3 regions of the Mediterraneibacter gnavus ATCC 29149 genome follow, and region 1 is predicted to be linked to each of the others. Evidence: predicted binding sites of a transcription regulator. Region 1 holds the regulator's gene; each other region holds the start of a gene.
The links. The regulator HrcA, encoded in region 1, represses chaperone genes, less so after heat shock. The targets are predictions, from matches to a motif close to TGTTAGCACTCNNNNNNNNNGAGTGCTAACA.

Region 1 (11,174 bases):
ATGATCAAGACGACAAGTCTGATATTGATGGTGCGAAAGGAAATGAAACGTTGTTAAACTGGATCAATGAGGAAATTCAATCTCTGAAAGAAGAGCAGTTCTTCCATAAAGATTATGATGAGACACTGGTAGCTACTTATGGAGAAGAGTACAAAGAAGAATTGGTTGTAGAAGGTGCAAAAATAAAATAGCTTTTAAAATGATGGCAGAAGCCTTACGCTCCTGCCATCATTTTGTTGTCTGCTTTTTTACAATATTTCCGGAAAACATTGTTCTGGAAGGCGGAATTTCTTTCTGAAATACCTGCATCATCTGTGACACGGCAGTGACGCACATATATTCTACCCGGTTGTCGATGGTTGTGATCTCTGGTGTACTGCAAGCGGCGAGTACGGAATTGTTGTATCCGGTCACCTGAAAATCCTCGGGAACTCGAAGGTGCTTTTTCAGTGCGTATTTTACAGCGCCTGTGGCGAGTTCGTCATCTGCAGCAAGGACACAGTCAAAAGAAATGCCGTCTGCATCGAGTTGTTCTAAGATAGAACATGCTTTGTGCAAGTCTCCCGGTGCGGAAAACGCATTTTTCTGAGATATGTCCAGTCCATGTTCCGCACACGAATCCAGAAATCCCTGGATTTTTTTCTGTCCGCTGTAATTGAGCGTTCGGTATAAATAAATCGGGGATTCAGATCCTCTGGCGAAGACCAGGTCTGTCATATCTTTCAATGCCATATAGTCATCGCAGAGAATGGAGTATATATTGTCTCCTTTTAATTCTCCGTTTAAGATAAAAACAGGGATTTTGGAAGCGGCCTCCAGAATATAGCGGTTTTCCTCCGGAGAGTTCTCGATAAAGTGAGAACCGATCAGAAGGACAGCGTCTACATTGCGGGACAAAAGCAGGTTCAAATAGCTCTGTTTCTCCAAAAGCTCATACCCTGTGCAGCAGAGCATGGATGCATAGGAATTCTTGCGAAGCTCCCGCTCCAGATAATAAATTGCCTGTGCCTGGTAAACGTCCGAGGAGTCGGAACAGAGAATCCCAACAGTGTGCATGGAATTCAGTCCGAGACTTCTGGCAAAGGCATTTGGTGTGTAGCTGTTTTCTTCCATGACAGCAAGCACTTTTTTTCGGGTTTTTTCGCTGACTTTTTCACTGCCGTTTAAAACCCGCGAAACAGTGGCAATGGATACCCCTGCCTTTTGAGAAATATCATATATATTCATAACTGAATGCTCCTTAAAAATTTCAGAAACCAATCCAAAATGTAAGTACTAACACTAATTGCAAAGAAGGAGAGTGGTTTTCTACTATAATAGCATATGATTTTCGAAAATGGTATTGTATATTTTATATAAATCTGCAGGTGATTATTATATAAAATACATAATTGACAATTAAAAAACACAATGATAACATACGATTGATAAGGAAATAGAAATGTGAATAGGTGGAAATAAATAATGTAAGCTGTTACAATGTGTGGAAAATACATAAAGGAGATCAAAATGGAGTTAAACGTAATTTGGAAACATGCACGTACAGCGGCTCTGGAATGTTGTGAAGGAAGTGTTTACGAGATGGAAGAACCCTGTCGGATATCTTTAAATGGAGTGTTTTACAAAGAGAGCAGGCAGGTTGTGAATCTCCTGCAGGGTCTGGAGCCTGGCAAAGAGTATCATGTTTCTGTAGAAAGAGGGGAAGAAGCAGCTGAGATTATGTTCTGCACAGATACACAGGATTATACATTGAATGTGCGTGATTTTGGTGCAAAGGGAGATGGCGTACAGGACGATACGACATATATTCAGGCAGCGATCATGTCATGCCCGAGAAACAGTCGTGTGCTGATTCCGGAAGGAACGTATCGAGTGACCAGTCTGTTTCTGAAAGATCATCTCACAATGGAGCTGGCAAAAGGTGCAGTGCTTTCGGCATATACAGAGCGTGAGAGGTTTTCAATTCTAAGGGGAACTTACCAGAGTGAGGATCAGGAAAACGAATATATTCTCGGAACCTGGGAAGGAGAAGCCCAGAATATGTTTGCCGGAATCATGAATGGAATCGGCATAAAGGATGTGACGATTTGCGGAGAAGGTACAATTGATGGAAATGCTTCCTGGGAAAACTGGTGGCTGGATGCAAAAGAGGTTCGTGGTGCGGCAAGACCGCGTATGATCTTTTTGAATCGATGTGAGGATGTGACAATTACCGGAATCACAGTACAGAATAGTCCGAGTTGGAATATTCATCCGTATTTTTGCAGTCATCTGAAATTTATTGGAGTGACGGTGCTTGGACCAAAGGTTTCCCCGAACACAGATGGATTGAATCCGGAATCCTGCGACGATGTAGAAATCACAGGATGTTTGTTCTCTGTGGGCGATGACTGCATTGCCGTGAAGGCAGGTAAAATTTCCGTGGGAGCAAAATACAAAGTTCCTTCTTCCAATATCAGAATCCGCCAGTGCTGTATGCGGGATGGGCATGGTTCAATTACGTTGGGGAGTGAGATGGCGGCAGGAATCAAAAATTTGCAGGCAAGACAGTGTGTGTTTCTCAATACAGACCGGGGGCTTCGGATCAAGACAAGAAGAGGACGCGGTAAGGATGCTGTGATCGACGGTATTTTGTTTGAAGATATCAGGATGGATTCTGTGCTGACTCTGCTGACTCCGTTTGTGATCAACAGTTTCTATTTCTGCGATCCGGACGGACACAGCGAGTATGTACAGTGCAAGGAGCCGCTTGCGGTGGATGAGAGAACTCCACAGATCAAAGAACTGTGTTTTCGTAATATTCAGGCTAAAAACTGTCATGTGGCAGCTGCGTTTTTCTACGGTCTCCCGGAGCAGAAAATTGAGCGTGTGGAAATGAAGCACATTCAGGTCAGCTATGCAGAAGATGCAGCCAGTGGACAGCCGGCGATGATGGATGGAATTGATCAGAATATCTGTAAAATGGGAATTTTTGCGAGAAATATCAAAACTCTGGTACTGGAGGATATTCAGGTGGTAGGACAAGAGGGAGAGGTAATTTCTATGGATGGGATTGATTCTCTGGAATGGAGGAAATAAACGATGGATTATAGAATAACAGACTATGGTGCAGTCGCAGACGGCACAACAAACAACAGAGCAGCGATTCAGGCGGCAGTGGATGCCTGTACAGTGGCAGGAGGCGGACGTGTCATTGTCCCGATTGGTCAGTTTTTAAGTGGAACGATCGTATTGAAAAGTAATGTGACACTGTATCTTGAAAGGGGGGGCAGAGCTGATCAGCAGTCTGCGCAATGTTGTCAAAATATGTTACTTTTCTATGTGGAATATATTGGAAAAAAATTCCGGAGCTGTCAGAGCATCTCTGGGAAAAGAATATGGAGCAGATTGCAGAAGGGTGGTTTTTAGATCTGCAGGAGTTTTTGGAGGTGTGGCCATCCGTAAAAGGCGGGGGAAATACAAAACGCCGCTGGCTGTATATGTATCCGGTCTTCTGGTTCGATGAGCCGAAATCCGTGGAGGTGTGGAAGCGGAAAAAAAACGCCGGAAGCACGGTGCGGACGAATTGCAGTTTTATATCCGTAGAAGGTAAGCTCCTATGTTGGTCATCACCAGTCGATTGTGCGGGAAGGTCTTCTCGTGGGGGATCGTTATCAGATGATTTCTCTGCATGAAAATCTGCTGTTCTCATATTTTGAGACACCGAGGGATCGGGAGCAGGTGAATATCAGCAGAAGACCAGAGCCTTCAGAAGCAACCAAAGAGTGGGAGGCAGTTGTTCCGGAAAGTCATTTTTACCATTTCCCGGAGGCAAATGGAGAAAATTTTCTGATCATTTTGACTGTTTTTTCTGTGGGATAAAGGTATACAGCAAAAACAGATTGTATTATACTGTACCTATCAATAAGAGAGAGGATCGTATGATGCAGAAATTAGAATTATATATCCACATTCCGTTTTGCGTACAGAAATGTGCCTATTGCGACTTTTTGTCTGCACCGGCAAATGATGCAGCCAAAGCGGAGTATGTGGATGCATTAAAAAAAGAAATACAAAGATACCGCGAGGTTGCTTCATCTTACCAGGTATCTTCTGTTTTTGTGGGCGGAGGAACTCCGTCCATTTTGTCGTGTGAACAGATGGGTGAGATTTTTAAAATGCTGAGACAGGTATTTACCATCGACAGGGATGCGGAGATTACAATCGAAGCAAATCCGGGAACTGTGACGGAAGAAAAACTAGAAGGATGGAAACAGGCGGGAATCAACAGGATCAGTTTCGGATTACAGTCTGTCAACAATGAGGAACTGAAAATGCTGGGACGAATCCATACGTATGAAGAATTTCGGGAATCCTATGACATGGCACGGCAGGCAGGATTTGATAATATCAACATTGATCTCATCTCAGCCATTCCCGGACAGACCGTAAAAAGCTGGGAGCACACCCTTCGTACGGTGGCAGAATTACATCCGGAGCATATTTCTGCGTACAGTCTGATCATTGAGGAAGGAACCCGATTTTATCAGTGGTATGGAAAAGGACAGACAGATCAGGAGAAATATCCGCCTCTTCCGGATGAAGATGCAGAGCGGCAGATGTATGAGCGGACAGAGGGAATTCTGGAAGAATATGGATTTCATCGCTATGAGATTTCCAATTATGCACGGGAAGGAAAAGAGTGCAGACACAATCTGGGGTATTGGAGCAGAGTAGAGTATTTAGGGATCGGTCTGGGAGCCTCGTCTTTTATTTCCAATACCAGGTACCATCTTTGTACAGATATGATCTCTTATATAGAAAGAATAGGATCAGGAGAAGATCTGCGGGAAGAAATCGAAGTGCTGACAAAGGAAGATGCCATGGAAGAATTTATGTTTCTGGGACTTCGAAGAATGCAGGGAATCTCCGGAACCCAGTTTGAGAACTGTTTTGGAAATACGATAGAAGAAATCTACGGAGACGTGATTGAAAAACTGGAGCAGGAAAAAATGTTAGAAGTGAAAGAGGATAAAATCCGGCTGACAAAAAGAGGGATTGATGTCAGCAATTATGTGTTCTGCGAATTTCTGCTGTAGGAAAAGATTTTGAAGCTTTTAATAATTCAGAAACAAATATCAAACATTGGATAAACAAAAGAGTGCTATTCTCATACCATCAAACAAAGAAAGGCTGGTATGAGAATATGAAAGAAAAGAACAAGGCAGGCAGAGTGTCCAAAAAGACGATAGCTACAGTATTGATTGCAATGATTGGTACAGTTGGAATCGGGATGTGCATGAGTATTGCATGGAGTTATGCAGCACCAGAGATTGCAAAGGAGTTGTGGATTTACTTTGTCTCATTTAATTTATCAAATCTTTAAAATAAAAGAGTCAGAAACAGGTGCGTCAGAAGAAAAAATTGACCGCACCTTGTTTTTTGTTTACAATTTGTACATAATTCACAAACAAAACGAAAACAAAAATGTGTTAGGATCGTCCTGTATTTTAGGAAAATGGGAAGAGATACAAAAGGAGAAGATAAAAATGATTCGTATACTTGTAGTGGAAGATGATGAAAAATTAAATCAGATTGTATGTACCTATCTGAATGACAGTGGTTTTCAGGCGAAGGGGTGTCTGTCGGCAGCTGCGGCATATGAGGAAATGTATCATACGGTGTACCAGCTGATTATTTCTGATATTATGATGCCGGAGATTGACGGGTTTGAGTTTGCCGGGACAGTTCGCCGGATAAATGAGACGATTCCGATCCTGTTTATGTCGGCAAAAGATGATCTGCCTTCCAAGCGGAAAGGGTTTCAGCTCGGGATCGACGACTATATGGTAAAGCCGATAGAACTGGATGAACTGCTTCTTCGTGTAAGGGCATTGCTTCGCAGGGCAAATATAGAGATGGAAAGAAAAATTACGGTGGGAAATCTGATACTGGATGCGGATGCTATGAGTGCAGAAATTGACGGAGAAGAGATCAGTCTTACTACAAGAGAATTTAATATTATTTACAAGCTTTTGTCTTATCCGAAAAAAACGTTTTCCAGAGCGCAGCTCATGGACGAGTTCTGGGGTGTGGAGACAGATACCAGTCTGAGGGCTGTGGATGTTTATGTTACAAAACTCAGAGATAAACTGTCAGCCTGTGACGGATTTAAGATTGTGACAGTCCGCGGGCTTGGATACAAGGTGGTGCTGCAATGAAAGAACGAGAGGAACAAAGGGGAAAAGTAAAGCAAAGTTTATTTCCGGTTTCTTTATTTGGAATCTATATTGGGGTTCTGTTTCTGATGTCGGGGATACATACCGGACTGATCGTGTTTATGAATTCGGCAGGCTGGAATAAAGCGGTGATGACCGTGGTGCCGATGTGTTACTGGGGAATGGTTGCCATGGGACTGACGCTGTTTACCAGATGGAAGGTAAAAAGAACCTACGAAGAACCACTGTATAAAATGGCAGAGGCTACCAGAAAAGTGGCGAACGGAGATTTTTCCGTCTATGTACCTACATTTCATACAATGGAGAAACGGGATTATCTGGATGTCATGATTCTGGATTTTAATAAGATGGTGGAAGAACTAGGGAGCATTGAAACGCTGAAAACAGATTTTGTGTCAAATGTTTCTCATGAGATGAAAACACCGCTTTCTATTATTAAAAATTATGCGGAACTTTTGCAGAGGGATGCGTTGTCGGAGGAACAGCGCAGAGAATATGGGGAAGCCATTGAAAATACAGCAACGCGCCTGTCTGATCTGATCAGCAATATTTTAAAGCTGAATAAGCTGGAAAACCAGAAAATACAGCCGGAGGCAGAAGTGTATGATGTGTGCAGACAGTTATGTGACTGCATTCTGCAATATGAATCTGCCTGGGAGAAAAAAGAGATCGAGATGGAAGTAGAAATGGAGGATCGGGCAGAAATTTATGCGGATCAGGATCTGATGGAACTGGTGTGGAATAATCTGTTGTCTAATGCGGTCAAGTTTACCGAGCTGGGTGGTGTGATCACGGTTCGTCAGCTGTCGGATGAGCAGGGGGTGACAATTTCTGTATCGGATACCGGCTGTGGTATGAGCAAAAATACCATGAAACATATATTTGATAAATTTTATCAGGGAGACACATCTCATTCCAAAGAGGGAAACGGACTGGGGATGGCAATGGTAAAACGGGTGCTGGAGCTTATGGATGGGGAGATTCAGGTCTTAAGCGAAGAAAAACAGGGCAGTACGTTTATTGTGACACTGCCCATGGCGGGAAAGGAGTTTGGTCAGTTATGAAAAAGACAGAAAAGCCACAGAGAAATTTTGTGGCATATGAATATAAAGAAGTGAGTGCAAACAGCAGTCAGGCCTCCTTTTTGTTAGATGGATATGAGAATTTTGGGTGGGAACCGAATGACAATCTGCCGCAGAGCAGCCAGAGTCGTCATCCGGGGGCGGAGAAGATGATGACTCTGCGATTGAAACGTGATCGGAAAATTGTAAATAAAACGGAGCTTACAAGGCTGCAGCGAAACTTTGAAGCCTGTGTCCGGGAAATTCAGTCGCTGGAAAACAGTAAGACATCGAAAGCGACAATATGGGCGCTGGCAGCAGGAGTGATCGGAACTGCTTTTATTGCATGTTCTACGTTTGCGGTGACAGCAGTTCCGCCGAAAATCCTTTTGTGTATTATTTTTGCGATTCCCGGATTTCTGGGATGGATCCTGCCGTATTTCCTTTATAAGAAAATTGTGAGAAACCAGACGGAAAAACTGACGCCGATGATCGAAGCGAAGTATGATGAGATTTATGAGATTTGCGAAAAAGGAAATAAGCTGTTGTATTAGAAGTGAAAAAAGTACAGGGTTATAAATTGGAAACAAGGGGAAATATAAAAAGTATAAAGAATATATAAACATGGTTGACAAATACAGACCATGGTGCTATCTTAATATACGGAAGGTGTTAGCACTCAAAACAAAGGAGTGCTAATAAGAAAAACCTCAGGTGAGAGAAAGGAAGGTCTGATGGGATTGAATACAGAACTTGGCGAGCGTAAGCTCACGATTTTAAAAGCGATTATCCAAAACTATCTGGAGACCGGAGAGCCTGTTGGTTCCCGAACACTTTCCAAATACACGGATTTGAATTTGAGTTCTGCGACGATACGCAACGAGATGGCTGATCTGGAGGATCTGGGATACATTTTCCAGCCGCACACTTCGGCAGGAAGGATTCCTTCCGACAAAGGCTACCGCTTATATGTGGATATGCTGATGGAGGAGAAGGAGCACGAGATTACAGAGTTGCGTAACACGATGCTTGAAAAATCCGATAAAGTGGATCAGGTGCTGAAGCAGGCTGCGAAAGTGCTTGCTGTGAATACCAATTATGCAACGATGGTTTCCGCTCCTGTGAACAGCCGGAACACATTGAAGTTCATTCAGCTTTCACAGGTGGATCAGGAACAGATTGTGGCAGTGATCGTGATGAATGGAAACGTGATCAAGAACAAGATCATACAGGTTGGTGAGGTGCTTGCCAGTGAGACGCTTCTGAAGCTGAATATGCTTTTGAATACAACACTCAACGGCATGTCGATCGAACAGATCAATCTTGGTCTGATCGCACGATTGAAGGAGCAGGCAGGAATCCACAGCCGGGTGATCAGTGATGTGCTGGATGCCGTGGCGGAGATTATTCATGTAGATGATGATATGGAGATCTACACGAGTGGTGCGACGAACATTTTCAAATATCCGGAGCTGAGCGATAAGCAGAGTGCTCAGGAGATTATCAGTGCATTTGAAGAGAAGCAGCAGCTGGCGGATCTGGTGACAGAGACACTGGCAAGTGAAGAAAATCACGGGATTCAGGTCTACATTGGGGATGAGACTCCGGTCAAGACAATGAAAGACTGCAGCGTCGTAACAGCAACCTACGAATTGGGAGAAGGCATGAAAGGTACGATCGGTATCATCGGTCCCAAGCGTATGGATTACGAACATGTCATGAAGACGCTGAAAACTCTGCAGAGCGAGTTGGATGCAATTTATTATAAAGACCCGGAAGAATAGGAAGGTGATTGCTGGTGGCAGAGAATATGAGTAAAGAAGAGATGGTCAAAGAAGCGGTGGAAGAAGCAAAAGCCAAAGCTTACAAAGAGGCCGAAGAACAGGACACAGAAGAGACTGTGGAAGAAGCAGCTGAAGAGGCTGCAGAGCCAACAGAAGAAACGGAGGGTTCTGAAGAGGGATCCGGTTTCATGAAGAAGTTTGGCAGAAAGAATAAAAAAGATAAAAAAGACGAGAAAATTGAGGAACTGACTGACAGACTCACTCGTCAGATGGCAGAGTTTGATAACTTCCGCAAGCGTACAGAAAAAGAAAAATCTCAGATGTACGAAATCGGTGCGAAAGATATCATAGAAAAGATTCTTCCGGTTGTGGATAACTTCGAAAGAGGAATCGCAGCTGTACCGGAGGAAGAAAAGTCCAACCCGTTTGCAGAAGGAATGGAGAAGATTTACAAACAGCTGATGACTACACTCGAAGAGATTGGCGTAAAACCGATTGAAGCGGTTGGCCAGGAATTTGATCCGGATTTTCACAATGCAGTGATGCATGTAGAAGATGAAGAAGTTGGAGAGAATATCATTACAGAAGAATTCCAGAAGGGTTATCTGTACAGAGACAGTGTAGTAAGACATAGTATGGTAAAAGTGGCAAACTAATAAGGAGGAAATAATCATGGGAAAAATCATTGGTATTGATTTAGGAACAACAAACAGCTGTGTAGCTGTTATGGAAGGTGGACAGCCAACAGTTATCGCCAACACAGAAGGAGCAAGAACAACACCATCTGTAGTTGCATTTACAAAAACAGGAGAACGTCTGGTAGGAGAGCCTGCAAAACGTCAGGCAGTTACCAATGCAGACAAGACAATCTCTTCTATCAAAAGAGAGATGGGTACAGATTATAAAGTAGCGATCGATGATAAAAAATATTCTCCACAGGAGATTTCTGCAATGATCCTTCAGAAACTGAAAGCAGACGCAGAAGGATATCTTGGAGAGAAAGTAACAGAAGCAGTTATTACAGTGCCGGCTTATTTCAACGATGCACAGCGTCAGGCAACAAAGGATGCAGGTAAGATCGCAGGTCTGGATGTAAAACGTATCATCAACGAGCCAACAGCAGCAGCACTTGCTTATGGACTTGACAACGAAAAAGAGCAGAAGATCATGGTATATGACCTTGGTGGTGGTACATTCGACGTTTCCATCATTGAGATCGGAGACGGAGTTATTGAAGTATTATCTACAGCAGGTAACAACAGACTTGGTGGAGATGACTTTGACCAGAAGATCACAGACTATATGCTGGCTGATTTCAAGGCAAAAGAAGGAGTAGACTTGTCAACAGACAAGATGGCTCTTCAGAGACTGAAAGAAGCAGCAGAGAAAGCGAAAAAAGAACTTTCTTCTGCAACAACAACAAACATCAACCTTCCGTTCATCACAGCAACAGCTGAAGGACCGAAGCATTTTGATATGAACCTGACAAGAGCAAAATTTGACGAGCTGACACATGATCTTGTTGAAAAAACAGCAGAGCCAGTAACACGTGCGCTTTCTGATGCAGGAATCACAGCAGCAGAATTAGGTCAGGTACTTCTTGTAGGTGGTTCTACACGTATTCCGGCAGTACAGGAAGAAGTAAAACGCCTCACAGGAAAAGAGCCTAGCAAATCCTTGAACCCGGATGAATGTGTTGCTTTAGGAGCATCTGTTCAGGGTGGTAAACTTGCAGGAGATGCAGGTGCAGGAGATATCCTTCTTCTGGACGTAACTCCACTGTCACTGTCTATCGAGACAATGGGAGGAGTTGCTACAAGACTGATCGAGAGAAATACAACAATTCCTACAAAGAAGAGCCAGATCTTCTCTACAGCAGCAGATAATCAGACAGCAGTTGATATCAACGTTGTACAGGGAGAAAGACAATTCGCAAGAGACAACAAGTCCCTCGGACAGTTCAGACTGGATGGAATTCCTCCGGCTCCACGTGGAATCCCGCAGATCGAGGTTACATTCGATATCGACGCAAATGGTATCGTAAATGTATCTGCAAAAGATCTGGGAACAGGAAAAGAACAGCATATTACAATTACAGCAGGATCTAATAT
Region 2 (11,174 bases), 1.3 Mb from region 1:
TATACTTCTGAAGAACTGGAACAAATGGGCACACTCCCTGAATACGCTTACTGGAAGCAGCTTCGGGAATACTGCTTCTCCCTGATCAAAGGGAAAAAGACTCCGCTTGGATTTCGTTTTGTATTCAGTCTGTCTCCGAAAAATATTGCCCGCCTTATCGAGCAGAATAAACTCGGCCTGAATGCCGATGACATCCAGGGACTCTATTTGAATCTCCGCTATGATTCCACCGGACTTCAATGCATTACCGGTACATCTTTCAAATCCTTCTCCATGGACAAGTCGCTGGAACACGCCTGGGACAACATGGTACAGAAGTTTTTCCAGAAAAAAGGACTGGATTTCGAAATTTTGTAATCTGTAATTTTAGTTCAACGAATATCATTATATAAGACAGATCCACATTTTAATCTTAAAAATTATGAAAGTTTTTCTTAAGATTACAAAGTGATTTTATTGCCTTTTTCGTAAATGACATCTACGGTTTCATCAACTGGCATCGGATGGGACAAAGACAGGGAAGCGAAGCTTTCTAAACAATATAAAAGGGAGTCCGAAAAAGAAATGGTTCTAATCCCTTTCTTTTTCGGACTCCCTATATTTTTTTATTTTGTCAAAAGCATCATAATCTGATTACTTCTCTGTACAAATGCTGTCATCTCTTGTGGACTCAGTGGTTTGTGGGCAAGCAGCGCCAGATCATACAGCTGCTTACAGATCAGCTCTACATTCTCACCTTCTTTGTTCTCTACCACATACTGCACCAGTGGATGATCTGCATTCAGGATCAAGGACGCCTGTCCGCCGAACATACCGGTATCCATACCACCCATTCCATACATCTTCATCATCTCTTCCATACGTCTAGACTCTTCAGACAACACGGCCATGGAAGCAATATTCTCATCTTTTAATTTTTCTACTTTGACATCCAGTTTCTCATTATTCAGCACTTTTCTGAAGATTTCTGTCAGACTGTCTGCATTCTTCTGGAATGTCTCTTTTTCTTCTTCTGCAACTTCTGCTTTCAGAGACTCATGAACATCTGCATCGATTCTCTGGAATTTTACATTGTCATGCTTCTGCTCCAGATAGGTAATGAATGCAGAATCAATATTATGTGCCAGGATCACTGCATCCTGCCCCTGCTCTTTGAACATATTGATGTACTGACTCTGCTGCTGTTCATTCGTCACGTAGAAAATATTAGTCTTTGGTGTCTCTTTCGTCTCTTCTGAATCCGTTGTCTCCTCTGCCTTTGTCTCTTCTGCTGTTTCTCCGCCATTGGCCTTGATACAGTCTTCCAGAGTGAGATATTTGTGGTCAAGATTCTTAAACAACATCGAATCTTTTACTTTTTCTCCGAATTTTTCATCTTTCAAACATCCAAACTTGATAAACGGACTGATATCATCCCAGTATTTTTCATAATTTTCTCTGTCTGTTTTGAACATACCGTTCAGTTTGTCTGCAACCTTCTTAGAAATATAGTCTGCAACTTTTGTTACAAATCCATCATTCTGCAGTGCACTTCTGGATACATTCAGAGGCAGATCCGGACAGTCGATCACACCTTTTAATACCATCAAAAATTCCGGAATCACTTCTTTGATGTTATCTGCAATAAATACCTGATTGTTATACAGTTTGATCTTTCCTTCAATGGAATCATACTCTGTATTGATCTTCGGGAAGTACAGGATTCCTTTCAGATTAAACGGATAATCCATATTCAGGTGAATCCAGAACAGTGGCTCCTTGTAATCCATAAATACTTTTCTGTAGAACTCGATATAATCATCCTTTGTGCAGTCGCTCGGATTTTTTGTCCAGAGTGGATGAATATCGCTTAAGGAAACCGGACGTTTTACAATTTTAACTTTCTGTTTCGGCTCACCTTCTTCACCTTCTTTTGGCTCTTCTGTAATATGTTCTACCACTTCATCCGTATCCAGAACATCTGCCTCATCGATTGTCTCATACTCCGGCTCTGCATTGGCCTTGGAGAGGAAAATCTCTACCGGCATGAATGAGCAGTATTTTTCCAGCACTTCTCTTGCACGGTATTCATTTGCAAATGCAAGACTGTCCTCGTTCAGATATAATGTAATCTCTGTACCAACCTCTGTACGGTTTCCTTCCTGCATCTCATACTCTGTACCGCCTTCACTTACCCAGTGTACTGCGGCTGCACCCTCTTTATAAGACAGCGTATCAATCTGCACTTCGTCCGCTACCATAAACGCAGAATAGAATCCCAGACCAAAATGTCCGATCATTTCATCCTCTGTCGTCTTGTCTTTATATTTCTCCAAAAACTGTGTGGCACCGGAAAATGCGATCTGTGTAATATACTCTTCCACTTCTTCTGCTGTCATACCGATCCCGTTGTCAATGAACTTCAGCGTCTTTTCTTCCGGATTGACAATGACCTGAATCTTTCCTTTATAATCATCGGGAAGCTCACACTCACCCATCATATCCAGCTTTTTATATTTTGTGATCGCATCGCATCCGTTGGACACTAATTCACGAATGAAAATATCATGGTCAGAATATACCCATTTTTTAATGATCGGAAATATATTCTCGCTGTCGATAGATAAATTACCTTTTTTTGTTCCCATATCTAAACACTCCTCTTTCTTTACAAACTCACCCGTCCTGCGGGTTTTCTTCTGTCTATGAAGTATTTTAGTACACCATGTTTTAAAAGTCAACAGAAAATTAGCACTCTTTTCAGTTGAGTGCTAATAAAATTATGAACTCTATAAACTTTTTATAAACAAGAAACAAATACAAAATACTCCTGTCAAGTGGTATAATCAATTCTGTCAGCTTATTCACTCTTTCCAAAGAAAAGGAGGTTTTCAAAATGGAACAGAATTTTTCACTTACTCCGGTGCATACTGACAAACAGATTCAGGAAATTTCCAATCTTGCTTCTGTTATCTGGCATGAGCACTTCACTCCCATTATCGGCATACAGCAGGTAGAATATATGCTGGAAAAATTTCAGTCTTTTCATGCCCTGAAAGAACAGATGGAAACCGGATATGAATATTTTCAGATTTTTGACAATACAGAGTTTTGCGGGTACTGCGGGATTCATCAAGAAGAAACTACACTGTTTCTAAGCAAACTCTATTTAAAAAAAGAGGCGCGAAACCGACACCTCTCTACAAAAACGATCCAGTATTTAAAAACTCTCTGTCAAAAACGCGGTCTCTCTTCCATCTGGCTTACGTGCAACAAATACAATACGAATACCCTTGCGGTCTATCATCATCTTGGATTTGAGACGGTTCGTTCACAGGTAGCGGATATTGGAAACGGATATGTCATGGACGATTATATCCTGGAATGCAGAGTCTGACCGTACTCTGCATTTTTCTTTTGTCTATTCTTTATAAAACTCTCCATAATCAGTAGAACCAATTTTCTCACTCGGCTCAAGCGTAACGGCCGCCCCTGTTGTCTGTATTTCTGTTCCTTTTGGAATCGGTACATTCTCATAACTGAGTTCCAATTCTTTTGGTGCAAACGAAATCACCTCTACTCTGTGTTCTTCATCTGCTGCAAATTCTGATAAAAATGAATCCGGAAGTGTCATCATAAGATCATTCCAGTCCGGTTCAGACTTCACATTATAAAGCCCCTCTGGAAAATCACGCCCCGCAGTCATTGTCTGTCCTACTTCTACTCGCACTGAATCCTGCAGTGGATTTGTCTCTCCATGAAGCCTTTCTGTCTGCGCACAATCCGAACGGAATTGAAGTGCTGCCCCGCTTTTCACTTCCAAAAGAGCTCCATCGTATAAACGCAGATCATCCATCACAGCTGCCTGATTCGGATTTTCAGGGTCATTTCCAATCTGTTGCCAGATGTAAATTCCATTCTCATCATCGATCAAATAAATCGCACTTTCCCCATCCTGCGCCTCTACTGTATAAATTCCCTCTGGAATATGAACGCCAACCTCATAATATCCTCCGGTAAGAACTTCATCGTATGCTTCGCCTGTCTCAGAAAGCTGTCTCTTTGCAAACTGATATTCATCATATTCCTCTCCCGACTGACTCTGCCCCTTCTCTTGTTCCTCGAAATAACTGTTCAGTGCAACGGCACCAACTGCTGCCACAAGCAGGATTACGCTTCCGATCGCCAGACCCTTCCCGATCTTCTGCACCGCATCACGCGGCTGTGAATCCTGCATCTTTACGCTTTCATTAAGATGATAGACTTTCTTTGTGTTTTTTTCATTATCAAGCCCGCATTCCACGCACCGTCCGTTTACCAGTTTTCCACCACACAGATAACATCTCTTTCCCCCAAGCATAAGCCCTCCCATTCCTGCTGCTTTTTCAGCTTTGCAGACACATCATTTCCTGTTATCATTTACTTTTTACAACATCCAGCGCCTTCTGCAGCTGATTGTCACTGGTCGGATTCGCCGCATCGTAGGTATATTCTACCTCCACATCCGGCTGAATTCCTTTTTTATGGATGTTTTCTCCACTCGGTGTAAAATACTCCGCCGTCGTGATCTTGATCATCGTATCATCCTCAAAACTAAATAATTCCTGCACGATTCCCTTTCCGTACGTCGTGGTTCCCACAAGGGTACCAATTCCGTAGTCTTTTACGGCACCGGCAAAAATCTCTGACGCGCTGGCACTGTAGCCATTTACAAGCACTGCCAATGGTTTCTGAAATTCATGCTTTCCATCGCAGTCGTAGGTTTCTTCATTCCCGTATTTGTCTTTAATAGAAACGATTCTTCCTTCCGGAAGGATCAGTTTCAGCATCTCTACAACAGTATCCAGGTTTCCTCCCGGATTATTCCGAAGATCGATAACAAGTCCTTCCATCCCCTGAGCTTCCAGATCTTCCAGTGCGGACTTGAACTGTTCGTAAGTCACATCTTCAAACCCCTGCACAGAAATATATCCTATCTTATCTTCCTTCATCTCATGCTCGACTGTCTGTGACTGAATTTTTTCTCTCACAGCTGTCAGCGTGTGCTCTTCCCGGTCTTCTCCTCGATAAACGGAGAGTTTCACCTCTGTTCCTTCTTCACCTTTAATCCAGGATACAACCTCAGACGTATCCTGATCTTCGATCTTATGGTCATCGACCTGATACAGGATATCTCCTTCTAAAAGCCCTGCCTTTTCTGCCGGACTGTCTTCATAGACCGTTGTAATCGTGATCTCCCCGGTCTGTACATTCTGCATCATAGCGGCTCCGATCCCCGAATATTCTCCCGAGGTGCTCTCTTTGATCTCTTTTGTCTCTTCCTCATTGTAATATACCGTATACGGATCATTGAGTGCACTCAAAAATCCGGCATACACTGCATCTTCCAGATCCTCCTGCTTTACATCATCACTGTAGAGATAATACTGATCGATCATTTTTTCAATTTTTTTAAATTTTGCTTCGGTCTTTTTCTCTGCCCGCTCCTGCTTGGCAGTCACACTGTCCTTTTGCAAAAGCAATCCGGAAAGCTCCGGTACCTTTGTGCAGACTCCTACTGCAAATAACATAATAAGGGCGCCTGTGAGCGCCCCTTTTATAAAACTTTTATGTCTGTTCATACTCTGTTACCAACTTTCGGTATTTTAGAAATACTGATCCGGACTGACTGCAACTCTATTTAACTCTACCTGAAAATGCAGATGTGGTCCTGTGGACTGTCCTGTAGAACCAACCGCACCAATCTGCTGGCCTCTTTCCACATACTGTCCCGCACTTACACAAATACTGCTGTGGTGCATATATTTTGTCACCAGACCGTTTCCGTGATCGATAACTACCCAGTTACCGGCGCTGCTGCTGTATCCGGCGATGATCACACGACCGGCTGCTGCGGCATATGTAGGTGTTCCGGTCGGCGCAGCATAATCGTTTCCTTTGTGTCCGCCGACTTCAAACTCACGGATTTCTCCAAAATAACTGGACTGGTAACTCATTCCCGGACACGGATGTGTGAAATAACCACTTCCGCTGGATACATTGCCGGATGACGGAGGTGTCACTGTGGAACCGCCTCCTGTACCACTGCCTGTATTATTATTGGAATTATTCTGATTCTGCTGCTCTTGCTGCTGTAACTGCTGCTGTCTTGCTGCCTCAGCCGCTTCTTCCTGGCGTCTCTTCTCTTCCTCCACCAGCTTCTGCAGTGTCTCCATCTTGCTGCCGAGCTGACTGCTTAAATCTGCCAGCTGAACATCCTTTTCTTTTAACAATGTCTGCGCCTGTGTCTGCTGGTTCACAAGATCCGTCTGAAGTGTATTTAATTCCTCATACTCTTTCTGCAGCGCCGCTTCCTGCTCTTCCACTGCCTTTACTGTCTTCTGGAATTCTTTTAACTTATCTCTATCATATTCAGACAGCTTGGAAATATACTCTGTTTTATTCAAAAAATCACTGATATTTTCACTGTCAGCAAGAACTTCAATAAATTCCATATTTCCATTCTCGTACATATATTTGATGCGGATCTTCATACTCTGGTACTGTGTATTTTCTTCTACTTTAGCCTGCACCAGATTTTCCTCTGCTTCTGTGATCTCCGCCTGCTTTGCATCCAGCTTGGACTGTGTCTTTTCCATCTCTTCTGCAATCTTTTTCAACTCTGTCTCAACAGTCGTCTTCTCTGCCTGCACACTGTCCTTTTGCTGCTGCAGCTGATCTACTGCATTCTGTGCATCCTGTACAGTCTCCGCATGTACCGGAAGTACCGTTCCGACAGAAAGCGCCGCTGCCAGACATAATGCTGTCACTTTTTTCATACGTTCTTTCATATGTTCACCTATACTTTCAAATGCTTGCGTACTGTAAAGAAACTTCCCAGAAATCCGATTCCTACTCCAAGCAGAAGTCCGATTGGAAGCAGGTAGCGATATACATCTCCTACCGGCAGGAATTCCACGATATTTTTCAGGATCTGGAATTTTGTCATCACATATCCCACTGCTCTTCCATAAAGTGCATACAATAATGCCAATGGAAGTACCGCTCCGACAATTCCAATGATCAGACCTTCCAGCACAAATGGAGAACGTACTACAAAGTCCTTTGCACCGATATATTTCATAATTGCAATTTCTTCTTTACGAACCGTAATACCCATGGTTACGGTATTGCTGATCAGGAAGATCGAAACTCCAAACAGGATCAAAATGATCGCGATTGACACATATCCAACCAGTACATTGACACTGGAAAGTGTATTCGCCACAACATCTGATTTATTGACCTTTCTGACTCCGTCCAGTCCCTCCGCAAACTTTACCAGTTCCTTCTGTGTTGCAGAAAGTGATTTGCTCTTGGAGATCATATTGCTGTCCTTGTCCTCCTGCGGTTTCATATAAACCGCATAACTGCTGGAGCCTGCAAGCGGATTGTCATCCTTAAATCCATCTGCCAGTTCCGGATTGTCTCCAAAGTACTCTTCTTTAAAACTGTTCCATGCATCATCTTCCGAAACATACTCTACTTTCAGAACATCATCCCTGCTGCGAAGCTCCTTGCCAATCTCCTCGATCTGACTTTCTGTTGCATCCTCATCAAAGAATACTGTAATCGCCACGCCTTCCTCTGCAGTCTTTACAAAATGCTGCAGATTCAGCACGATAGAAAAGAACAGTCCGAACAGAAAAATACAAGCTGACATTGTCGCAATAGATGCGATAGAGAACATTTTATTTCTCCCGATGTTCTTAACTCCCTGTTTTCCTACGTATCCTAATGTACTAATCCTCATCTATATACCCACCTTTTTGTTCATCACTCACGATCACGCCCTGTTTCATCGTAATAACTCGTTCGTTCATCTCGTTTACGATCTCCTGGTTATGTGTAACAACAAGTACTGTCGTTCCTCTGTCATTCGCCTCTTTGAGAAGACTCATGATTTCCCACGAATTGGTAGGATCCAGGTTACCGGTCGGCTCGTCGGCCAACAAAATTGCAGGTTCATTTACGATTGCTCTGGCAATCGCCACTCTCTGCTGCTCTCCACCGGAAAGCTCCTTCGGGAAAGCTTTATATTTTTGCGCCAGACCTACAAGAGAAAGTGCTGCCGGCACTTTTCGCTTGATCACTCTTGTCGGTGTTTCTGTCACACGAAGTGCAAACGCGATATTCTCATAAATATTCCGGTCCTTCAACAGACGGAAATCCTGAAAGACAACCCCGATGCCTCTTCTGTATTTTGCAATGTTCCGATGTTTCATCCGTTTTAAATTCTGCCCGTTTACAATGATCGTGCCTTCTGTAGGCTCCAGTTCCTTCATGATCAGACGAATCAATGTGGATTTTCCGGAACCGCTGTCTCCTACGATAAAAACGAACTCTCCCTGTTCGATCTTAACAGACACACCGTTTAACGCAGCATTCCCTTTGGAATACTCCTTCGTTACATCTCTTAATTCAATCATCATGCTCCTCCTAATTATTCATACTTTATCGGACGAAGTCCGCCCGCCGCAGGCATACATTGCGGGATGCCCGGATGGGTATACTTTATCGGGCGTAAATCCGCCTGCTTAATATTCCAGCGTCTCCATGTATTTCATATATTTTACGACCATCAGTGCAATCTTGAATGTGATCGCATCTTCAAATACACGCAGATCCAACCCTGTACTTTTCTGAAGCTTATCCAGTCTGTACACGAGTGTATTTCTGTGAATATAAAGCTGTCTGGATGTCTCTGATACATTGAGACTGTTCTCAAAGAACTTGTTGATCGTAGTCAGTGTCTCCTCATCAAATTCATCCGGTGATTTCCCCTCAAAAATCTCTTTGATAAACATCTTGCAAAGCGGAATCGGCAGCTGGTAGATCAGACGTCCAATTCCAAGTGTGCTGTATGCTACAATGTCTTTCTCATCAAAGAAGATCTTGCCGACATCCAACGCCAGTTTTGCTTCTTTGTAGGACTTGGAAACTTCCTTGATGTCGTTGACAACCGTTCCATAGGCAATGTGGATTTTGTCATCCTCGGACTCAGCCCGCAGGATCTCCATCATTTCTTTGGCCATCTTTTCAAGCTCTCTGCTTCCGGCCTTATCAGCCAGCTCTTTGACAACAATGATATTTTTCTCATCTACTGCTGTCACGAAGTCTCTCGACTTTCCGCCAAGCAGGTTTCTGACATTATCCAGAGCAACACTGTCTTTTTCGTGTGATGTCTCAATAATAAAGATAACACGTTTTGCTTCTGTGTCAATATGTAATTTTTTTGCGCGATTATAAATATCTACAAGAAGCAGGTTGTCAAGAAGCAGATTTTTGATGAAATTATCCTTGTCAAAACGCTCCTTATATGCTACCAGAAGACTCTGAACCTGGAACGCTGCGATCTTACCCAGCATGTAGACATCTTCGCTCTCTCCGCCTGCCAGCAGAACATACTCAAGCTGCTGCTCATCAAAGATCTTGAAGAACTGACATCCCTGGATCACCTGGCTGTCTGCCGGAGATTCTACAAAAGACAACACCGCGCTTTCATAATTCCATGTATCCTCAAATGTCGTAGCAAGCGCCTTTCCTTCTGTATCCAGAACGCAAAAGTCAATTCTGGAAATTCCTTTTAATCCTTCGATTGTGTTTTGAAGTATCTGATTTGAAATCATACCTTTTTCCTCCGCTTATCTACTCGTTTCCATGTGCATATTTCACAATTTTTTTACTCTTTCACTTTTGTCTGCACAACCCATATTTTATATACTAAGGCAAAACATCAAAAAAAGAAAGAGGAAATCCACTTTTTTTATGCATTTCCTCATAGTTTTTACAAAAAATTCATATTTATACGGCTATACATAGTATACAAACCGAAGCTTTTTTATTCTTCACTTCTCTGCTGCCGTCCCACCTGGTAACGGAACACTTTCCTGCGCAGAAATCTCTGAAGCTTTCCTTTTTTCTGCTTTTTCATATAGATTTCTTTCAGAACGCTCCCGCACCCAAACCACACTCTTGCATTTAACAATGCGCTGTTCCTCTGTATCAAAAGCTCCTGCTCCGGTGATGGAAGCAGGGAAAAAATGCAATCTGTCTCAGCACCATTGACCGCATTGATCACCTGCTCTATTCCCGCACCATCCGGCGGCAGAACGCCTCTTCCTGCCAGGATCAGCTTTCTGTCATGTTCCCGGATCGCGGATTCCATCTCTAAAAGCTCTGTTTCTGACTGTGCCACAAGAAATACACGCTTTTTGTTTCTCTGTATATAGCGGAGAAACATCTTTAAAAACACCTGTCCCGCCGTATCACGCAGCAGCGTCTTTTCTCTGACTCCTGCCGCCTCCAGAATCTCCGTCTCTCCCGGCAGCACCAGATTCAGTGATTCCACTGCTTCTTTCCAGCCCGGCATATCTTTCCCTTTCAGCAGCATGTCCATCGTGATGATCTCAACTGTGTTAATGGAATCACTTTCCATATACTGCACCACTTTCTGCATCGCTGCTTTTGCACTCGTCTGATAGAGTTCTATATTCAAGATATTGATCTTCTCATTCATCTGTCTCACCTGTACTTTTTTCCCAGTCGTAAAATTGTATCAAAAACAAGAAGATTTGTAAAGTATTTTATTCTCTTTGACGATACCAGGCACCTGATTGTGTTCTTCATTTACATGTTTTCCACTGCTGCGCGTTCGATCGAAAGCCCTTTCGTATAACGCTCCATAAAGCTTCGGTAACCTGCGACACCTTCCTCTTCTGGATTCAAAACGGAAATCTCGCTGTCTTGAAACACTGCTTCTGCCAGATACTGATCCAGTGTTCTTCCGTTTTTTTCCTGCATAAAGGCTGCCAGAAGCGCAATTCCCCATGCACCGCCTTCTCCTGCGGTCTCCATCACTGCCACCGGAATCTCCATGGCATCGGCCATGATCTGCTGTCCTGCCCCTTTTGTCTTAAACAGTCCTCCGTGTCCCATGATCCTGTCTGACTGTACGCCTTCTTCTCTCTTTAAAATGTCCATTCCTGTTTTAAGTGCTCCAAGTGCTGTATACAAATTGACACGCATAAAATTTGCCAGATTAAACCTGGAATCCGGTGTACGTACAAACATTGGCCTTCCCTCTTCAAATCCCGTAATATGTTCTCCGGATAAGTATCCGTAGGAAAGCAGTCCGCCTCCGTCTGCCTCTCCCT
Region 3 (11,174 bases), 1.3 Mb from region 1:
TCAGGCGGTTGAATTTGTAAAAGAAAAAACAACACAGGCAATGGATACAGTTGCAGAGAAGACAGAAGATGCAGCAGAGGTAGTTGTGGAAAAAACAGAGGACGCAGCAGAGGCTGCCTGTGAGCATGTCAAAGACCTTTCAGAGGCAGTGAAGGAAAAAGCAGAGGACGCAGCAGAAAAAATTAAAGAATTTACAGAAGAATAGAGGCAGAATATGAAAAATCTGTTTGGAGCAGGGGCAACGGCATTTCTGACGTGTCTGGATATGGCAGTCAAATCAGAAGTGGAAAAGTGGCCGGACGAGGAAGAAAAACCGTTTGCGGACAGCAAAAAGATCGTCCTTAGAAAAGTGCATAATAAGGGGATGTGTATGAGTCTTTTGAAAGAGTATCCTCAGTTTGTAAAGTACACATCTCTTGTTATGGCTGCAATTCTGACCGTCTGGGATATCTTGTGTCTGCGAAAAAAAGGCAGTTATTTGAAAAAAGCAGGGCTTTCACTTGGTGTGGCAGGTGCGTGGAGCAACACACTGGATCGCTGGATGCGGGGATATGTGGTGGATTATATCGGGTTTCAGACATCTGACGAGAAGCTGACAAAGATCACATACAATCTGGGAGATTTTTTTCTTGCGGCAGGAAGTATTCTGATTTTACTCAGTGAATTTTTGCATAATTTCAGGAAAGGAAGTGAGTAAAATGATCCAGGACATAGCACCGCATCAGTTTAAGAACGAATACAGGCCGGTTTCGCCGCAAAAGGACAGCATTGCATTGTATTATGAAGAACACACAGCATTGATGAGGCGGACACAGACGGGAATAGAGTTTCCAACATTTGGAGAACTGGAACGGTTGAACGAAGAGATTTATGAGAACAGTATTTATCTGTTTACAATTGATGAGAAGCAGTATTATCTGGTTGATAATCTGAACCGGGAGCCGCACTCTGAGTTTACAATGGAGAATACGGAGATTTTCAGGACAGCAGATCCTCAGTACAGCGCATTTGCGGGGATCACGGGATATCAGCTGTATCAATGGTATCAGACACGCAGATATTGTGGACGCTGTGGACATAAGATGCGTCATGATACAAAAGAGAGGATGCTTTTCTGTGAACACTGCAGAAATATGGAATTTCCGAAGATCTGTCCGGCTGTCATTGTTGGAGTGACAGACGGTAACCGGATCCTGATGTCCAAGTATGCAGGGCGAAGTTATAAAAAATATGCACTTCTTGCCGGATTTACAGAAATCGGAGAAACCGTGGAAGAAACAGTGGCGCGAGAAGTGATGGAAGAAGTCGGATTGAAGGTAAAGAATATCCGATACTATAAAAGTCAGCCATGGGCATTTAGTGATACCCTGTTGATGGGATTTTACTGTGATCTGGACGGTGACGCAGAAGTGACACTGGATGAAGAGGAACTGGCACTGGCGGAATGGTTTGAAAGAGACGAGATTCCGGTAGAGCCGTCCAGAGACAGTTTAACCAATGAAATGATCATAAAATTTAAACAAGGTGAAGTTTAGGAGGTAGCACAATGAGAGCAGAATTTGATGAAAGTCTGGTAACAGGAAACGAAATGATTGATTCCCAGCACAAGGAACTGATTGATAAGATTAACAAATTACTGGACAGCTGTGAGACAAGTAAAGATAAGGTGGTGTCTGTAAAAACACTGGATTATCTCGCAGATTACACAGAATTCCATTTTGGAGAAGAAGAAAAACTGCAGGAAGAGATTACATATCCGGGTGTGGAAAAGCACAAAGAAGAGCATGAAAAATTAAGACAGGTCGTAAGAGATCTCTACAATATGCTGGAAGAGGAAGAAGGGCCGTCTGCTGCATTTGTAGAAGCAGTGAATAAAAATGTGGTGGAATGGCTGTACAACCACATTAAGACATTTGACCGTTCTGTTGCAGAATACAAATTTATGCATGAAAACGGTGAGAGATTGTAAGAAAAAGATTGCGGATAAAAAGTGGCACAGCGGGAAACATCCCGTCTGTGCCTTTTGTCTGGATATTCTTTTTTATCATTTCATTTCCGCATACAGTTTGACCAGTTCGATCATCACCTCTACGGATTTATCCATGCCCTCAGCGGTAATGTGCTCAAATGGTCCGTGATATCCATGTCCACCGGTTCCAAGGTTTGGACAAGGCAGCCCCATAAAGCTTAAGCGAGCGCCATCTGTACCGCCGCGGATCGGAAGGATCAGAGGTGTGACATCTGCTGCAAGGCAGGCTTTTTTCGCATTTTCGATCAGATGCATGTTTCCATCTTTTATGATCTCTGCCATATTGCGGTACTGTTCATCAATGGTCAGTTTTACGGTGCCCAATCCCCATTTCAGATTCATCTGTTTGGAAATTTCTTTTAAGGTTTCCAGACGTGCGGCAAACTTGTCGGTATCGTGATCTCGGACAATGTAATGCAGTTTTGCGCAGGCTACATCGCCGGACATGCTTACAAGATGATAGAATCCCTCATAGTCCTCGGTATCCGCTGGAGTTTCTCCCTCAGGGAGGGCAGCGTTGATCTCCATTGCCACCAGGGCGGCATTGACCATCACATCTTTTGCAGATCCCGGGTGTACATTCACGCCTTTGATCTCAAAGATCGCATCTGCGGCATTGAAGTTCTCATACTGAATCTCACCTTCGGTGTCTCCGTCCATGGTGTAGGCAAAATCCGCATCAAATTTTTCGACATCAAAATGATCCGCTCCTCTGCCAACTTCCTCATCCGGAGTAAATCCGATCGAAATCTGACCATGTGGGATATTTTCAGTCAAAACCCGTTCTGCCATGGTCATGATCTCTGCAACTCCGGCCTTGTCGTCTGCACCGAGGATGGTATCTCCGTTGCTGGTGATCAAAGTACGACCTTTGAGATCCTTTAAATGCGGGAACATGGAGACAGAAAGAACCCGTCCGTCAGAACCGCCAAGAGGAAGGTCGCGTCCGTCATAGTTTTCAGTTACAACCGGAACGATCTTCTTGTCACAGAAGTCAGAAACAGTATCCAGATGTGCAATAAATCCGATCTTCGGACAATTTTCATATCCCGGCGTGGCAGGAATCTGTGCGTAGACATAGCATTTTTCATCCGTCCGTGCCTTTGGTAGTCCCAAATTGATGAACTCCCGGATCAGATCCTGTGCCAGGTCAAACTGGCAGGCAGAAGACGGTACGGTAGTGCTTGTCTCATCACTTGGGGTGCGTACAGTTACGTATTTTAAAAGTCGTTCATAAGCTCTCATAAATAAATCTCTCCTGTTTTGTTATAATGATCTGTGTTTATTATAATTCCTGAGAGGAAGAAAGAAAAGGCAGAAATGGAAAAAAATCAGAAAAGTAACTTGACAATCAAAGCTGGGAAATTCTATAATGAACGTTGTTCAGAATGGAGGTGCAGATTTGAATATGGCAGTTACATCAAGAGAGGAAATACTTGCAGTGTGCAGAGAGATTGTGGCAGAAGAAGGGCTTTCGTCCGTAAACATGAGGCTTGTGGCTTCCCGGTGCAACATTGCATTAGGATCCGTGTATAATTATTTTCCATCCAAATCGGAACTTTTACTTGCGACGATTGAAAGTGTATGGATGGATATCTTTCATATGAATGGACAGGTACTTGTATTTGAAAGCTTTACAGCATGTATTGCCTGGTTGTTTGATACGGTGTATAAAAGCAGTCAGAAGTATCCGGAGTTTTTTAATCTGCATTCCATGAGTTTTGCAGCAAAAGATAAAAATGAGGGAAGGAAAATGATGGAGATTTCCCTGATGCATTTGAAGAAAAATCTGGTTCAGATATTGACAGAGGACCAGAATGTGCGTGAGAATGCATTTGAAAATGAGCTGACTCCGGAAATTTTTGTGGAGTATGTGTTTACACTTCTGATGTCCATTCTTCTGGAAAAGCAGAAAAGCTGCGAACCACTTTTAACGATGATCGCACACAGTATCTATGAATCCCACTTTTAAAAAGTGGGAAATTTTAAACATAAATATGAACAATGTTCATATTAGAGAGGAGAACAAAATGAAAGTAAAAAAAAGAACATTACTGCTACTGGCCAGCATTGTCTGGCTGATTGCGGGGTTCAATATTATTCGAATTGGAATACTCAGCTATACGGGGCATGTGACAGTTGTGAATATTTTGCTCTCAGCGCTGGTTTTTGCTGTATTCTGGTCGATGGTATTTTATAAACTGGTGATCAGACATACCGACAGAATTCAAAACTACGAAGATGAGCTTCAGTTTTTCTGGCATTTTTTTGATAAGAAGTCATTTTTGATCATGGCATTTATGATGACTTTTGGAATTGGTCTTCGAGCCTCCCATTTTGCACCGGATGTGTTCATCGCTGTGTTTTATTCAGGATTGGGAATGGCACTGTTTCTGGCAGGAGTTCTGTTTGGAGTTCATTATTTTCAGCAGGAAAGAAAAGTAAGCAGATAGAAAAGGTGCAAGTATCTGTTTGTTTACGATTTTACGTAAATTAAAATAGATCATAAGGGCAGGATAGGAAGTGCCGCATTCTTTTAAAAGTTCTTTGTCTATGCCATCGACGTCCTGAAAAATTTTTGCTGTTTTACGACCTTCCCCGGAAAGCAGCAATGAGGTGATGGATGAAATCTGTCTGATCCGGAGAGGGAGCGGACATTTGTGGACAGCACAGCTTTTCCCTAAAATAATACCGACCGGTTTTTGGTTTAAGAGGGCAACTCTGGAAAAGGTCTGATTTGTAAGGCAGCTGCACAGGAAAATCTTTGCCAGCTTTCTGGAGGTTTTTGTGCTGCAAAAGTCATCATAATGCCAGGTTTTCTCCTGTAAAATGTTTTGACAATGGACAGGATAAAGTATACAGTTAGTGTAAAGTCAAGAGAAAGAAGAAAAAATGATGAAAAAAGATAGTATGAGGATGACAACAGCTCAGTTTGCAAAATTACATGAAGTAAATAAAAGAACACTATTATGTGACGCAGATAATGATCCGGATCAGGGATTAGTGTTTATAAATTTTTTAGAAAAGAATTAGCACTCTTCTCTTGACGTGGCTAATAATGAATGCTATATTACGTGTAGAACAATGAAACAAGTAGTGAGGAGGAGTTGCTATGAATATAAATAAATTTACACAGAATTCAATGCAGGCAGTGCAGAATTGTGAAAAGATTGCGTATGATTATGGCAATCAGGAGCTTGCGCAGGAGCATTTATTATATGCGCTGGTTACGCAGGATGACAGTCTGATCTTAAAATTGTTGGAAAAGATGAGCATTCAGGGACCTCTGTTTATTAACAGAGTAGAAGAGCTTTTGAATAAGCGTCCGAAAGTACAGGGCGGGCAGGTGTTTGTCGGTCAGGATCTGAACAATGCACTGATCCATGCAGAGGATGAAGCAAAGCAGATGGGCGATGAGTATGTGTCTGTAGAGCATATTTTCCTTTCTTTACTGAAATATGCAAGCAGAGATTTAAAGCCGTTATTTCGTGAGTTTGGAATCAGCCGGGAAGGTTTTCTGCATGCACTTTCTACTGTGCGTGGAAACCAGAGAGTGACCAGTGACAATCCGGAAGCAACGTATGATACGTTAAACAAATATGGACAGGATCTGGTGGAGCGGGCAAGAGATCAGAAGCTGGATCCGGTCATTGGACGTGACGAAGAGATTCGAAATGTGATCCGGATCCTGTCGCGTAAGACAAAGAACAATCCGGTCCTGATCGGAGAGCCTGGTGTCGGTAAAACGGCAGCCGTAGAAGGGCTGGCACAGCGGATCGTCAGCGGAGATGTTCCTGAGGGACTGAAAGATAAGACGATTTTTGCATTGGATATGGGAGCTCTGGTTGCAGGAGCAAAATACAGAGGAGAATTTGAAGAGCGTCTGAAAGCCGTTCTGGAAGAAGTGAAGAACAGTGACGGCAAGATCATTCTGTTTATTGATGAATTGCATACCATTGTGGGAGCAGGTAAGACAGATGGTGCCATGGATGCGGGAAATATGTTAAAGCCAATGCTGGCAAGAGGCGAGCTGCACTGTATCGGTGCGACGACACTGGATGAGTATCGTCAGTATATTGAGAAAGATGCGGCTCTGGAGAGACGTTTCCAGCCGGTCATGGTGGAAGAGCCGAGTGTGGAAGATGCGATTTCTATTTTAAGAGGACTCAAAGAGCGTTATGAAGTCTTCCACGGAGTGAAGATCACAGACAGTGCGCTTGTGGCAGCAGCAACCTTGTCGAATCGATATATTTCTGACCGTTTCCTGCCGGATAAGGCCATTGATCTGGTGGATGAAGCCTGTGCGCTGATCAAGACAGAGCTGGATTCCATGCCGACAGAGCTGGATGAGCTGAGACGCCGTGTGATGCAGCTGGAGATTGAAGAAGAGGCACTGAAAAAGGAAGAGGACCGTTTGAGCAGAGAGCGTCTGGAACATCTGCAGGAAGAGCTGGCAGGACTAAAAGAAGAATATGCAGGTAAGAAAGTACAGTGGGAGAATGAAAAGACATCTGTAGAGCGGGTACAGAAGGTCAGAGAAGAGATCGAGCAGGTCAATAAAGAGATCCAGAAAGCGCAGCGGGAATACGATCTGAACAAAGCGGCGGAATTGCAGTACGGAAGACTTCCGCAGCTGCAGAAACAGCTGGAGGAAGAGGAAGAAAAGGTAAAGGCAAAAGATCTTTCTCTGGTGCATGAGGCTGTGACAGATGAGGAGATTGCAAGAATCATTTCCCGGTGGACAGGAATTCCGGTGGCAAAACTCAACGAGAGTGAGAGAAGCAAGACGCTGCATCTGGGAGACGAGCTGCACCGAAGAGTCATCGGACAGGACGAAGGAGTGGAGCTGGTAACAGAAGCGATTATCCGTTCCAAAGCAGGAATCAAAGATCCGACCAAACCGATTGGTTCTTTCTTATTCCTGGGACCTACCGGAGTTGGAAAGACAGAACTTGCCAAGGCACTTGCTCAGAGTCTGTTTGACGATGAGAATAACATGGTCCGCATTGATATGAGTGAATACATGGAGAAGTATTCCGTGTCCAGACTGATCGGAGCGCCTCCGGGATATGTCGGATATGACGAAGGCGGACAGCTCACAGAGGCAGTCAGAAGAAAACCGTATTCTGTTGTATTATTTGATGAGATCGAGAAAGCCCATCCGGATGTATTCAATGTCCTGCTTCAGGTGCTGGATGACGGAAGGATTACGGATTCACAGGGCAGAACCGTAGACTTTAAGAATACGATCCTGATCATGACTTCCAATATCGGGGCGAATTATCTTCTGGAAGGAATCCGGGAAGACGGCACGATCGAAGAATCATATCAGAATCTGGTCATGAATGACTTAAGAGCACATTTCAGACCGGAATTTTTGAACCGGCTGGATGAAATAATTATGTTTAAACCATTGACGAAATCCAATATTCATGCCATCATTGATTTGTTAGTAAAAGATGTCAACAAGCGTCTGGCAGACAAAGAACTCTCCATTGAGCTGACGGATGCTGCGAAGAATTTCGTAGTGGAAGGCGGATATGATCCGATGTACGGAGCAAGACCGCTGAAGAGATATCTCCAGAAGAATGTGGAGACGCTGGCAGCAAAACTGATCCTTGCAGGAAATGTGGGCAGAGGAGATCGGATTGAGATTGATGTTGTTGACGGAAAATTAGAGGCAAAAGTGAAAGGACAGATCGTCGCATGACACCCGTTATTTTCCATATAGATGTCAACTCGGCTTATTTAAGCTGGACTGCAGTCGAACAATTAAAAAATGGTGCCGGAACAGATTTGCGTATGATCCCGTCGATCATCGGCGGAGATCAGAAATCCCGTCATGGGGTTGTTCTCGCAAAGTCAATTCCGGCAAAAAGATATGGCATCCGCACAGGGGAACCTGTTGCGAATGCCTTTCGTAAGTGTCCGAATCTGGTGATGGAACCGCCGGATCATAAGATGTACCGGGAAAAAAGCCGGATGCTGATGGACTATCTTCGGATATTTACGAAAGAAATCGAACAGGTCAGTGTGGATGAGTGCTATGTGGATATGACACAGGCGATGGAAGGTTTCTGTTCCCCGGTTGATGCGGCTATGTTGATCAAGAACGGAGTTCGGGAGAAGTTCGGTTTTACGGTCAATGTGGGAATTTCTTCGAATAAGCTGCTGGCAAAGATGGCTTCGGATTTTGAAAAGCCCGACAAGGTACATACCTTGTTTCCGGAAGAAATCCGTGTAAAAATGTGGCCTCTTCCGATTGGAGAACTGTATATGGCAGGGCATTCCAGTGTGGAGATCCTGAAAAAGCTGGAAATTCTGACGATTGGAGATCTGGCACAGGCAGATCCCAGACTGATCACGCTGCATTTGAAGAGCCATGGACAGATGCTCTGGGAGTTTGCAAACGGAATCGATCATTCCAGTGTACAGTCACAGCAGGCAGAAGCAAAAGGGGTTGGAAATTCTACGACATTGTCAAAGGATGCAGAAACACTGGAAGAAATCCGTCCGGTCTTTGCACATCTGGCAGCGAGTGTTGGTGAAAGGCTGAAAAAAGCCGGTCAGAAAGCATCCATGGTCAGTATGGAAATCAAATATTATGATTTCCGAAAGATTTCGCATCAGAAACAGCTGATGCGGCCGACATCGGATCAGAATGTTCTTTACGAGAGTGCCTGTGAACTGTTTGAAGAAGTATGGACAGGTGAACCGGTCCGCCTGCTTGGAATCCGGACGGCAAAACTGGTGGATGAAAAAGAGCCTATGCAGCTATCTATTTTTGATATTGAGATCCCCAAGCCTTTGGATGAGAAGCATCAGAAATTAAAAGATGCGATGGAGAAGCTGGATGCCCGTTTTGGAAAAGGGACTGTCATTAAGGCAAGTCTGATGAAAAAAGAACCGGATACAAAAGAGAAAGACGAAAAGAGAAGATAAATGAGACGAAATTATAATCTGGAGATCATACGGATGATTTCCTGCATTTTTGTGATTGTGATCCATGTGACCAATTATTTTTGTAGGGCATATGGAGAAATTACACAGAGTGAGTATTTGTTTGCACTTTTACTGGATACACTGGCGAGAGTAAGTGTTCCCTGTTTTTTTATGATCTCCGGAGCATTGCTTCTGGGAAGAGAAGAACCGTTGAAAAAACACGGGGAGAGACTGCTTCGTTTTTTGATCGCACTGGTAGTATGGAGTGTAGTGTACTATATCTGGAATCGTGCTTTTATGAAGACAGAATATGATCTGAAAGAGATTCTGTATGTACCGACAGAACCTCATTTGTGGTATCTTTATGCGATGATCCCAATTTATATGGTATTGCCGTTTTTTCAGGTCATGTGCAAAGGAATGAGCGGAAAACTGGAGAGAGCTCTGCTTGTTGTCTGCAGCGCTTCCGTAGTCTTTAACTATGTGGTTTCCCTGCAAAATGGGGAAGCGTATTATGATTTGCCGCTGATCGGAGACAAGGTGTATATGCTTTATATTTTTATCGGGTATTTTATTTATAAGTACCGGAGATATATCCGAATCAGTCAGAAATGGGCAGCTGCAATTTTTATCGGCTGTATGACCGGCGTGTTTGCTCTGACAGTCTTTATCACACAGCGGTCAGGGGAGCATTATGAACGGGTTCTGGAATACGGATGTCCACTCATCGTACTTGCAGGCGCTGCATTTTTTATGATTCTTATTCGCTGGCAGGACTGTGAGATCCGTCTGAAAGAAAGGACAAGAAGACTTCTTGATATCGGTTGCGGATGTTCGTTTGGGATCTATCTGATCCACATTCTTTTTCTGGATGGATATAAAAAATATGCAGAACCGGCTACTGTATCTGCGTGGATTGCAGTGCCGGTCCTGATTGCCGGAATCGGAGGTCTATCCTTTCTGTGTATTACGCTTCTTCGAAGAAGCCGTATCGGACGGGCGATTACGTAATACAAGGTATGTGATGCCGCATCCTGTCAGGATTCCGATGCTGTCTACAAATACATCTGTAATCTGGGGAGACCTGCCGGGAATAAAGGACTGGTGGAATTCGTCCCCGGATGCGCAGATGACACAGAATAAAAATAGAGCCAAAAGCAGTTTTTTTCCACGAAGACCATAGGTATAAAGCGGCAGGGCAGCCAGCAGAGTCAGGATCAGGTATTCCGTGGCGTGGGCTGCTTTGCGCAGAGGATATTCGATTTTTTCGGTATAATGTTCGATTGTCTCTTCCGCCAAGTCCTGATGAAAGAGGGTATCACAGACAGTGACGATCTGCCTGCTTACTTTTTGGCTCAATCCACCGGAAGTTGTTCCGTTCTGATTGGAAAATCCAAAGATGGTACAGAGCATGACAATGACCGGAAGAATGGTCAGAGGTTTTAAAATAGATTTCCATCGTTCTTGTTTCATATCTGAAAACTCCTTTGTATTCAAACTGATACTAATTGTAACATTGCGGATGAGATGTGGCAATGTTTTATCTGCCGGAAAGCCAAACCTTACAAAAACGTAAGACAACAGTTGTGATTTGTAATGTGAATCAATGGAACAAGCTTCTGTGTTCCAGTTATAATAAACGAGAAGTAAGAAAACGGGAGAAATGAAAGGAAGGAATGACGATGACATTACTGGAAGTAAAGAATCTGAAAAAAATATATACCACACGATTTGGAGGAAATCAGGTACAGGCGCTTTCCAATGTGAACTTTTCGGTGGAGGAGAAAGAATATGTAGCGATCATGGGAGAGTCCGGATCCGGAAAGACAACACTTTTAAATATTCTGGCAGCGCTGGATAAACCAACATCCGGGAAGGTGTACCTGAAAGGAAGAGATCTGGGAGAGATCCGCAATAAAGAAATGGCAGCATTTCGCCGGCAGAATCTGGGATTTGTATTTCAGGATTTCAATCTTCTGGATACATTTTCTCTGGAGGACAATATCTATCTTCCGATGGTACTTTCCGGCAAAAAGTATCCGGAGATGAGTCAGAAACTCAAACCAATTGCACAGCAGCTTGGAATCACTCAACTTTTGAAGAAGTTTCCATATGAAGTATCCGGCGGTCAGAAACAAAGGGCGGCAGTGGCAAGAGCGCTGATCACGCAGCCCAAGCTGATCCTTGCAGATGAGCCGACGGG

Region 2: the regulator HrcA is predicted to act here: its motif matches at 2,726-2,756, upstream of htpG (molecular chaperone HtpG).
Region 3: the regulator HrcA is predicted to act here: its motif matches at 5,057-5,087, upstream of clpB (ATP-dependent chaperone ClpB).

What each region holds. Positions count from the first base shown of each region.
Region 1 covers NZ_CP043051.1:2,645,136-2,656,309, forward strand. Annotated here, with positions in the region: gene FXV78_RS13090 (hypothetical protein) at 1-191, shown strand, start outside; gene FXV78_RS13095 (LacI family DNA-binding transcriptional regulator) at 229-1,227, opposite strand; gene FXV78_RS13100 (glycoside hydrolase family 28 protein) at 1,510-3,078, shown strand; gene FXV78_RS13105 (glycosyl hydrolase family 28-related protein) at 3,082-3,408, shown strand; gene FXV78_RS13110 (hypothetical protein) at 3,640-3,861, shown strand; gene hemW (radical SAM family heme chaperone HemW) at 3,921-5,078, shown strand; gene FXV78_RS13120 (hypothetical protein) at 5,186-5,365, shown strand; gene FXV78_RS13125 (response regulator transcription factor) at 5,529-6,200, shown strand; gene FXV78_RS13130 (HAMP domain-containing sensor histidine kinase) at 6,197-7,282, shown strand; gene FXV78_RS13135 (hypothetical protein) at 7,279-7,833, shown strand; gene hrcA (heat-inducible transcriptional repressor HrcA) at 8,014-9,063, shown strand; gene grpE (nucleotide exchange factor GrpE) at 9,090-9,719, shown strand; gene dnaK (molecular chaperone DnaK) at 9,736-11,174, shown strand, end outside.
Region 2 covers NZ_CP043051.1:418,177-429,350, forward strand. Annotated here, with positions in the region: gene FXV78_RS02070 (DUF5721 family protein) at 1-357, shown strand, start outside; gene htpG (molecular chaperone HtpG) at 606-2,627, opposite strand; gene FXV78_RS02080 (GNAT family N-acetyltransferase) at 2,876-3,376, shown strand; gene FXV78_RS02085 (hypothetical protein) at 3,401-4,339, opposite strand; gene FXV78_RS02090 (S41 family peptidase) at 4,395-5,600, opposite strand; gene FXV78_RS02095 (murein hydrolase activator EnvC family protein) at 5,625-6,809, opposite strand; gene ftsX (permease-like cell division protein FtsX) at 6,818-7,771, opposite strand; gene ftsE (cell division ATP-binding protein FtsE) at 7,761-8,447, opposite strand; gene FXV78_RS02110 (PucR family transcriptional regulator) at 8,556-9,647, opposite strand; gene FXV78_RS02115 (WecB/TagA/CpsF family glycosyltransferase) at 9,860-10,537, opposite strand; gene FXV78_RS02120 (xylulokinase) at 10,648-11,174, opposite strand, start outside.
Region 3 covers NZ_CP043051.1:393,477-404,650, reverse strand. Annotated here, with positions in the region: gene FXV78_RS02010 (zinc-ribbon domain-containing protein) at 1-205, shown strand, start outside; gene FXV78_RS02005 (signal peptidase II) at 215-697, shown strand; gene nudC (NAD(+) diphosphatase) at 699-1,535, shown strand; gene FXV78_RS01995 (bacteriohemerythrin) at 1,547-1,969, shown strand; gene pepT (peptidase T) at 2,045-3,274, opposite strand; gene FXV78_RS01985 (TetR/AcrR family transcriptional regulator) at 3,402-4,001, shown strand; gene FXV78_RS01980 (hypothetical protein) at 4,060-4,482, shown strand; gene clpB (ATP-dependent chaperone ClpB) at 5,142-7,739, shown strand; gene FXV78_RS01970 (DNA polymerase Y family protein) at 7,736-8,971, shown strand; gene FXV78_RS01965 (acyltransferase) at 8,972-9,982, shown strand; gene FXV78_RS01960 (VanZ family protein) at 9,923-10,444, opposite strand; partial or broken gene FXV78_RS01955 (ABC transporter ATP-binding protein) at 10,654-11,174, shown strand, end outside.